One region of the Cellulosimicrobium sp. E-16 genome, then DNA from elsewhere that is predicted to be linked to it. Evidence: predicted binding sites of a transcription regulator. Region 1 holds the regulator's gene; the other holds the start of a gene.

Region 1 (4,778 bases):
TCCCCGTTCGCCCCTTTTCACCCCAGACCCGGGGTCTCAGAAACTCTCTCCCCGACCCGCGTCATGGATCGGCCGCTCGACCGTCTCATCGATATGGACCTCCTCCACGGGTACACCCTGCCCGCTCCCGACAGCGTGCGCGAGCGCTGGCGGCACGCGAGTGCCGAGGGAATCTGGCTGCGGCCGGGCGACTGGTACCACCCTGCCGTCGACGCGCTCGTCGAGGCGCTGTGCGAGGAACGTGACGGGACGCCGGCCGCCGAGCGGCTCGGGAGGGTGCGGGCCGAGGCGGGGGTGGGGATCGGAGAGGCCATCGACGACGTCGTGTGCCTGTACCGGACGCACGACCGCGAGCCGGTGGTCGAGCTCCTGCGCGCGGTCGCGGTCGGCTGGTCGGAGGGCTACGAGGCCACCCCGGTGACGCCCGAGGTCCTGGACCCCGAGTCGGGCCTCGCAACCACCCAGTACTTCGTCCACAGGCTCCGCGAGACGTACGGCGTCGCGCTGCGCACGGGCAGCGACGCCACCCGGACGCACGGGCTGCTCGTCGTCGACGTCGCGCTCGACGACCTCACCGGCTGGCAACGCTTCGCGCGGTCGGCCGCGATGGGGCGCGCGCTCACGCACACCTTCGGCGACGGACACCCCATGGCCTCGCTCGGCAACGGCCTGTTCGTCGTCCTCGGGGAGCGCGGGGCCGACGAGGACACGCTGCGCACCGTGCTGCGGCACAACATCGAGCGCACTGGGCTGGCGCTGGGCGTCACGGCGATCCTGCGGCGCCCGCCGCGCGTCTGGGTCGAGCCGCTCCCGCGCACCCACGCGGCGGCGGTCGACCTCCTCGACGCCCTGCAACGCTGACCGCACGACGACGCCCCGACCGCACGGCAATCGTGCGACCGGGGCGCAGCCAGGGGGGCAGGGCGTCCCGCGGACCAGCGGCCGGTCCGCCTCCGGAGGAGGTCCGTGGTTGCCGCGTCAGCGCGGCGTGAAGGTGAGGCAGTCGGCCTTGTCCTCGCCGGAGGCTCCCGCGCCGACACGGATCGACGGCGCCGAGCACTCGAGCGAGGCGTTGTGGACGCAGTCGGTGCGCTGGCACGCCCCGACGTGGGCGAGCACCTTCTCGAGGCCGCCCTTGGTCCCCAGCGGGATGAAGGTCGCGCACTCGGCGTCGCCCGCGTGACCGGCGATGGTCACGGCTCCGGCGTGGCACCCGTGGTCGTGGTTGTAGCCGCAGCCGTCGATCGAACACTCGACGACCTGGGGCATCTCCGTGAGGCTGCTCATCGCGATCTCCTGTCCAGACGAGTCCCGTGGGGGCCGGGCTTCCGTCTCCACGGTATTCCCGGAATTCCGCGATGTATAGCAAGGAAGGCCTGGCTAAGAAATGCAGGAATAGCGCCGAATTAGCGCACGACATTCTTTCGGAATGCATGACCAGGGTGGCGGCCCGGGCCTCGTCAGGAGGGCAGGACAGGCGTAGCGTCGGCCCATGGTCCCTACCCTCGGCGCGCCGCTGTTCTCGGGTGCCGACGCCGACCTCTACGCCGTCGGTGCCGACCGCGTGCTGCGCCGCTCGCGCTCGGGTGCCGACTCCGTCGGCACCGCGGAGGTCATGCGGCACGTGCGCTCCGCGGGATACCCCGCCCCGCGCGTCGACGCCGCGGCGGACGGCGACCTCACCATGGAGCTCCTGCGGGGGCCGACTCTCCTGCAGTCGATCCTCGGCGGCCGGACCTCGCTCGCCGGGTCGGCCCGCATGCTCGTCACGTTGCACGAGGCCCTGCACGCCGTGCCTCCACCGCTCCCCGGGGAGCCGGCCCACGCCGCGCTGACCGCGCCGTCGTTCGCGGCCCTCGACGACCCGGATCCCGCCGGGCGGCCGTGCGTCGTCCACCTCGACCTGCACCCGGCGAACGTCGTGCTCACGGCCGACGGCCCGGCCGTCCTCGGCTGGACGAACGCCCGGCTCGGACCTGCCGGGCTCGACCTCGCCGTCACCGCGGTGGTCCTCGCGGAGGTCGCGGCGGACGAGGACGACGAGCTCGCGCCGGGCGCCCGGGTGCTGCTCGACGCGTTCCTCCACCTCGCCGACCCGATGCTCCTGCGGCATCTCGACGCCGCCGCGCGCACGCGTGCCGCCGACCCCGGCCTCGACCCCTCGGAGGTCGCGCTCGTCCCGGCCGCGGCCGCGCTCGTCGCGCGCGAGGCGCGCCGGAGCTGAACCGGACGTCCCGATGCGGCTCGTCAGGAGCCCGCGTCGTCGGGACGCGGACGCCAGATGACCAGCGCGCGCGCCTCGCCGTGCTCGACGAGCGTCTCGCGCAGCGCCTCCTCGACCCCGCGGCGCACGCTGCGCCCGCGCGGCACGACGACGACGTCGCCGCTCGCCGCGGCCGCGAACACCCGTCCGCCCGGCTCGACGCGCGCGGAGAGCGCCTCGATGCGGCGCTCGAGCCGCTCGACCTGCGACTCGAGCGCGAGGATGCGCTGGATGCCCGCGAGGTTGATGCCCTCGTCGTGGCTGAGCCGCTGCACCTCGAGCAGCTTCGCGACGTCGCGCAGCGAGTAGCGCCGCCCCCGGCCCGGGGTGCGGCGCGGCACCACGAGGCCGAGGCGGTCGTACTGGCGCAGCGTCTGCGGGTGCATGCCCGCGAGCGCCGCCGCCTGCGAGATGACGAGGACGGGCGCGTCCTGGTCGACGTCGCTCGCAGGAGCCCGTCCGACGCGACGTGCGTCCTCGCCGAGCGAGAGATCATGAGTCTTCCGCTGGGCCATCACGGCCCCCTTACTCCGCGGCCTGGCGGACCAGGTCGGCGCGCACGTCCTGGCCGTCCGTCTCGGCGGCGAACGTCTCGACCGCCTCGCGCGCGGCCTTCGAGAGCTTCTGCGGCACCGCGACCTGGACGGTGACGAGCAGGTCGCCGGTCGCCTTCGCGGTCTGCACGCCGCGGCCCTTGACGCGCAGCGTGCGGCCCGACGGCGTCCCGGCCGGGACCTTGACCTTGACCGACCCCCCGTCGAGCGTCGGCACGCTGATGGTCGCCCCGAGCGCGGCCTCGGCGAACGTCACGGGGACGGTCGCGCGGAGGTTGGTGCCGTCCAGGGAGAACACGGGGTGCGGGGTGACGTGCACGGTGACGACGAGGTCGCCGTCAGGCCCGCCGGCCATGCCGGGGCGGCCCTTGCCGCGCAGCCGGATCTTCTGGCCGTCGCGCACGCCCGGCGGGATGCGCGTCGTCACGTTGCGGCCGTCGACGGTGAACGTCACGGTCGAGCCCTCGACCGCCTGGCGGAACGGGAGGGTCGTGGCCGCGGCGACGTCCGAACCGGCCCGCGGGCGGGGGCCGCCGCCGAACTGCTGCGCGCCCGCGCCGCCGAACATCGAGCCGAGGATGTCCTCGAAGCCGCCGCCCTGGCCGCCGGTCGAGTACCGGACCCGAGTGCCACCAGGGCCGCCGCCGCCGAACATGCCGCCGAACACGTCCTCGAAACCCGCGCCCCCGGCGCCGCCGGGGCCTGCGGAGAAGCGGGCACCGCCGCCGGCCATCGCCCGGATCGCGTCGTACTGCTCGCGCTCCTTGGCGTCGGAGAGCACGGCGTACGCCTCGCCGATCTCCTTGAACTTGGCCTCGGCACCCGCGTCACCCTGGTTCTGGTCGGGGTGGTACTTGCGCGCGAGCTTGCGGTAGGCCTTCTTGATCGTGGCGTCGTCGGCGTCCTTGGGGACGCCGAGCGCGGCGTAGAAGTCCTTCTCCATCCAGTCCTGTCCGGTCACGGCGCCTCCCTCCTGTCGGTGGTCGTGGTCCTGGTCCTTCGTGTCGTGCCTGCTGCGGTCTGCTGCTGGTGATCCTCGCGTGCCCGACGGCGGAGCGCACCTCCGCGCGGGAGGTGCGCCGCGCCGTCGGGCACGGGGAGGGGAACGCTACTCGGGGCCGACGACCGAGACGCGCGCGGCGCGCACGACGCGGTCCCCGATCCGGTAGCCCGGCTCGATGACGAGGTTCACCGTGGTCGCGGTGGCCTCCGGGTCGGCCTGGTGCATGAGCGCCTCGTGGACGGTCGGGTCGAACTCCTCCCCGACCTTGCCGTAGCGCTCGATGCCGAACTTCTCCAGGCTCGCGTCGAGCTTCTCCGCGATCGCGGCGAACGGGCCCGAGAGCTCACCGTGCTGACGCGCGCGGTCGATGTCGTCGAGGACCGGGAGGAGTGCGGTGAGCACGTCCTCGATCCCCTTCGTGCGCGCGGCCTCCTGGTCGCGCAGCGACCGGTTGCGGTAGTTCGTGAAGCTCGCCCGCTCGCGCTGGAGCGCGTCGAGGTGCTCGGCGGCCTCGGCCTTCGCGGCGAGGACCGCGGCGTCGACCCCGGCCTCGTCCGACGGCTCGAAGTCGAGTCCCGCGAGCGGGTCCCTCTCCGCGTCGTCACCGGCCGAGCCACCGGCGGAGGAGCCGGCGTCCGCGCCCTCGCGCGGACCGCCGGCCTCCGGGTCGACCTTGCGCTTGTCGGTGAAGTGGAACGGCTTGTCCTCGGGGCCCTGGCCGGGCTCGCGCCCGGCCTGCTCCTCGGGGCCCCGGTCCTCGGGGGACGTCACTTCTTGTCGTCCTCGTCGTCCACGATCTCGGCGTCGACGACGTCCTCGTCCGGAGCGGACGTCGCGCCCGCGGCAGCGGTGGCGTCGTCCTGCGCGGCGCCGGGGTTGCCGGCGGCCTGCTCCTGCTCGGCCGAGGCGTAGAGCGCCTGGCCGATCTTCTGCGCGGACGCGACGAGCTTCTCGTGCG
Region 2 (4,778 bases), 1.2 Mb from region 1:
TCGATGACGTCGCCGTCGAGCTGGCGGGGCTGCAGCCGGTCGGACACGACCGAGACCTCGCGGCCCCGCACGATCTCGCGGCTCGGGACGCGGCTGCGGCGCCGCAGCACGCCCCACAGGAGCTGGACCCAGTGCTTGAGGTTGCGGGGCGCGATGATCGCGACCTCCAGCTGCCCGTTGTCCGGCTCGGCGTCAGGGAGGATGTCGGTCCCCGCCTGCAGGCGTCCGACGTTCCCCACCAGGACGGTCATCGCCCGGCGTCGCCGCGTCTGCCCGTCGACGGTCACCTCGAGGTTCATCTCGTCGTCGGCGAGGTGCTTGAGCGCGGAGACGACGTACGCGACCGAGCCGGCCCGCGCCTTGAGCGCCGCCGGGGCGTCCCGCATCATCGCGGCGTCGAGCCCCATGCCCGCCATGATCGCGAACGTCTGTCCGTCGGCCACCCCGACGTCGATCGTGCGCCGCCCACCCCGCAGCACGAGCCGGATGCCCTCCTCCGCATCCGTCGGGACCCCCAGGTTGGCGGCGAGCAGGTTGCCCGTGCCGCCCGGCAGGATGGCGAGCGCCGCGTCCGTCCCGGCCAGCCCCTCGACGACGGCGCGGACCGTCCCGTCGCCACCGCTCACGAAGACGACCTCCGCGCCGTCCGCCACGGCCTGACGCGCCTGGCCCGTGCCCGGGTCCTCGGCCGTCGTCTCGAGCCACGCGGGCTCCGGCCACCCCGCCTCGGTGAGCCGCGTGACGATGAGGTCGCGCAGCGCGTCCAGCCCCTCGACCCGGTTCGGGTTGACGATCACGGCCGAGCGGTGGGGCCCGACGTCGGGGCGTTGCGGAGCGGTGTTCTGGGTCTCGGTCGTCTCGTCGGTCGGCACGGACCGAGTATGTCCCGGAGGCCGTGAGGACGCGCGGTACGGGGGCACTCCCCGTCCGCGCGGACACGGGGACCCCGAGTCCTCTGCGCCGGTCGGTCACGACGACGGCAGAGGACCCGGGGTCCGTCGGGCAGGACGTCAGGCCGTGAGGATCTCCGTCGTGAGGGTCAGCCCCTCGCCCTCGGGGTCGCGGTCGACGCGCACCACGTCGCCGTCTGCGACGTCGCCCGAGAGCAGCATCCGCGCGAGGCTGTCGCCGATCTCGCGCTGCACGAGGCGGCGCAGCGGGCGCGCGCCGTAGGCGGGATCGAAGCCCTCGAGCGCGAGCCACTCACGGGCGGCGGTCGTCACGTCGAGCGTGATGCGCCGGTCCGCGAGGCGCCGACCGAGCGCGGCGACCTGGATGTCGACGATCCGGCCCAGCTCCTCGATCGTCAGCGGCTCGAACACGATGACGTCGTCGAGGCGGTTGAGGAACTCCGGCTTGAAGCTCGCCCGCACCGTGCTCATCACGGCCTCGCGCTTCGCCGCGTCGTCGAGCATCGGGTCCACAAGGAACTGCGAGCCGAGGTTCGACGTGAGCACGAGGATCACGTTGCGGAAGTCGACCGTGCGGCCCTGGCCGTCGGTGAGGCGGCCGTCGTCGAGCACCTGGAGCAGGATGTCGAAGACCTCCGGGTGCGCCTTCTCGACCTCGTCGAGCAGCACGACCGAGTACGGCCGGCGCCGCACGGCCTCGGTGAGCTGGCCGCCCTCCTCGTAGCCGACGTACCCCGGGGGCGCGCCGACGAGGCGGGCCACCGAGTGCTTCTCGGAGTACTCGGACATGTCGATGCGCACCATGGCGCGCTCGTCGTCGAACAGGAAGTCCGCGAGCGACTTCGCGAGCTCAGTCTTGCCGACGCCCGTCGGGCCCAGGAAGAGGAACGAGCCCGTGGGCCGGTCCGGGTCGGCGACGCCCGCGCGCGAGCGACGGACGGCGTCGGACACCGAGCGGACGGCGGCCTGCTGGCCGATGAGGCGCTCCCCGATGACCTCCTCCATGTGCAGGAGCTTCTCGCTCTCGCCCTGGAGCATGCGGCCGGCGGGGATGCCCGTCCACGCGGACACGACCTCCGCGATCTCGTCGGCGCCCACCTTGTCCGCGATCATCGGCGCGGCCTCGGGGCCGGACGCGGCGAACGCGTCGTCGGCCTGCTCGGCCGCCTCGGCCTCGTCGAGCTCGCGCTGCACCTGCGGGATCTCGCCGTACTGGAGCCGGCCCGCGGTCTCGAGGTCGCCCTCGCGGATCGCGCGCTCGACCTGGACGCGCAGTTCGTCGAGCTTCGCGCGCAGGTCGCCGACGCGGTTGTGGCCCGCCTTCTCGGCCTCCCACCGCGCGGTGAGGGCGGCGAGCTCTTCGCGACGGTCCGCGAGGTCGGCACGCAGCTTCTCGAGCCTTTCGAGCGACGCGGGGTCGGTCGACTCGGACAGCACGACCTCCTCCATCTCGAGGCGCGTGACCGCGCGCTGGAGCTCGTCGATCTCGATCGGCGAGGAGTCGAGCTCCATGCGCAGGCGCGACGCCGCCTCGTCGACGAGGTCGATCGCCTTGTCCGGGAGCTGGCGCCCGGTGATGTACCGGTCGGAGAGCGACGCCGCCGCGACGAGCGCGGAGTCGGCGATCGTCACCTTGTGGTGCGCCTCGTACCGCTCCTTGAGCCCGCGCAGGATCGCGACCGTGTCCTCCACCGAGGGCTCGCCGACGAACACCTGCTGGAACCGGCGCTCCAGCGCCGGGTCCTTCTCGATGTACTCGCGGTACTCGTCGAGCGTGGTCGCGCCCACGAGGCGCAGCTCGCCGCGGGCGAGCATGGGCTTGAGCATGTTGCCGGCATCCATGGCGCCCTCGCCGCCCGCGCCCGCCCCGACGACCGTGTGCAGCTCGTCGATGAACGTGACGACCTCGCCGTCGGAGGACCGGATCTCCTCCAGGACGGCCTTGAGCCGCTCCTCGAACTCGCCGCGGTACTTCGCGCCCGCGACCATGCTCGCGAGGTCGAGCGACACGAGGCGCTTGCCCTGGAGCGACGTCGGGACGTCGCCCGCGACGATGCGCTGCGCGAGGCCCTCGACGACGGCCGTCTTGCCGACGCCGGGCTCCCCGATGAGCACGGGGTTGTTCTTGGTGCGGCGGCTCAGCACCTGCACGACGCGCCGGATCTCGGAGTCGCGCCCGATCACGGGGTCGAGCTTGCCCTCGGCGGCCGCGGCCGTGAGGTCGGTCCCGTACTGCTCGAGCGCCTTGTAGGTGCCCTCCGGGTTGGGGCTCGTCACGCGCGCGCTCCCGCGCACGGCGGGCAGCGCCGAGCGCAGCGCGTCGGCGGTCGCGCCGGCCTGCTGGAGGATCGTCGCGGCCTGCGACGAACCCGCGGCGATGCCGAGCAGCAGGTGCTCGGTGGAGACGTACTCGTCGCCGAGGGCCTGCGCCTCCTTCGCGGCGTTGTCGAGCGCCGTGGACGTCGCGCGCGACGGCGTCGGCTGCGCGACGGCGGAACCGCTCGCGGTGGGCAGCGCGACGAGCGCGGCACGGACCTTCTGGCCGACGGCCTGCTTGTCCGCGCCGACGGCGTCGAGCAGCCCGACGGCGACCCCGCCCTCCTGCGTGAGCAGCGCGGCGAGGAGGTGGGTGGGCTCGAGCTGCGGGTTGCCGGCGGCCGACGCGGTCTGGATCGCCTCGCCGATCGCCTGCTGCGACATCGTGGTGAACTTCGTTTCCATAGGTGCTCCGGTGTGGTGCTCGAAAAGATGGTCTGACCAGTGGAACGACTCCGAAGTTGAGTGTATTCCGCTCAACTTCGTTCGTCACCCTCGCAACCGACCTCCCCGTGGCGCGTCCCTGCGGAGCGGATGAACTCCGGCCGCATTCCGTCTCAAATCGGCATCGACCCTCGCCCCTGGCGACGATCCGCGACATGCTGGGCGGGTGAACTCCTCACCCTTGCGCAGACGACTCGGCCTCGGCGCCCTCTTCGCCACCCTCGCACTGTTCCTCGCGGGGTGCATGAGGATGGACATGGCCCTCACCCTCAACGAGGACGACACGTTCGACGGCAGCGTCGTCATGGCGTTCAGCGACGAGCTCGCCACGTCCATGGGGTCGGACCCGCAGGAGCTGTGGGACCAGATGGGCTCCGAGATGGAGTCCGAGCTCCCGGAGGGCGCGACCCAGGAGCCGTACGCCCAGGACGGGTACACGGGCACCAAGATCACGTACGCGGACCAGCCCATCTCGCAGCTCTCGTCCGCCGGGGCCGACTCGATCTCCGTCACGCGCGAGGGTGACGAGTACGTCGTGAGCGGGTCGATGGACATGACCGGCGAGGAGTTCAACCCCGACACGGGTGACGCGACGAGCGACGAGCTGACGCAGCAGATGATGGACAGCCTCGACATCAAGATCTCCATCACGTTCCCCGGTGAGGTCGCCGAGTCCAACGGCGAGATCGACGGGAACACGGTGACCTGGACGCCCGTCGTCGGCGAGGTCAACGAGATGACGGCGCGCGGCTCGGCCGTCGCGGGCGGCGCGGCGGGAACCGGCGACGAGGGCTCGGACGAGGCGACCGACTCCGACGGTGCCACCGCGCCCGACGGCGGCGACAGCGCGGCCGACGCCTCGGACTCCGGGTCCCTGGCCTGGCTCTGGTTCGTCATCGGCGGCCTCGTGCTGCTCGGCATCATCGGCCTCGTGCTGTGGCTCGTGCTCCGCTCCAAGCCGGGCGCGCAGGACGGTCAGGCCGCCGGCTTCCAGCAGGGCGGCTACCCGGGCCAGCCCGGTCAGTTCGCCGGCCAGCCCCAGGGCCAGTACCCGGGTCAGCAGGGCGGCTACCCGGGACAGCAGCCGGGTCAGCAGGGCGCCTACCC

The links. The regulator HspR, encoded in region 1, represses chaperone genes until heat shock. The targets are predictions, from matches to a motif close to AAGTTGAGTCNNNNNGACTCAACTT.
Region 2: clpB (ATP-dependent chaperone ClpB) is a predicted target of HspR. The motif match lies at 3,686-3,710, and genes of this name have one in related genera.

Annotation. Positions count from the first base shown of each region.
Region 1 covers NZ_CP183974.1:4,054,109-4,058,886, forward strand. Annotated here, with positions in the region: gene ACN9MS_RS17810 (hypothetical protein) at 94-861, shown strand; gene ACN9MS_RS17815 (DUF1540 domain-containing protein) at 979-1,287, opposite strand; gene ACN9MS_RS17820 (phosphotransferase family protein) at 1,493-2,224, shown strand; gene ACN9MS_RS17825 (heat shock protein transcriptional repressor HspR) at 2,248-2,649, opposite strand; gene ACN9MS_RS17830 (DnaJ C-terminal domain-containing protein) at 2,789-3,778, opposite strand; gene grpE (nucleotide exchange factor GrpE) at 3,926-4,591, opposite strand; gene dnaK (molecular chaperone DnaK) at 4,588-4,778, opposite strand, start outside.
Region 2 covers NZ_CP183974.1:645,665-650,442, reverse strand. Annotated here, with positions in the region: gene ACN9MS_RS02875 (diacylglycerol/lipid kinase family protein) at 1-872, opposite strand, end outside; gene clpB (ATP-dependent chaperone ClpB) at 1,011-3,632, opposite strand; gene ACN9MS_RS02865 (LppM family (lipo)protein) at 3,928-4,778, shown strand, end outside.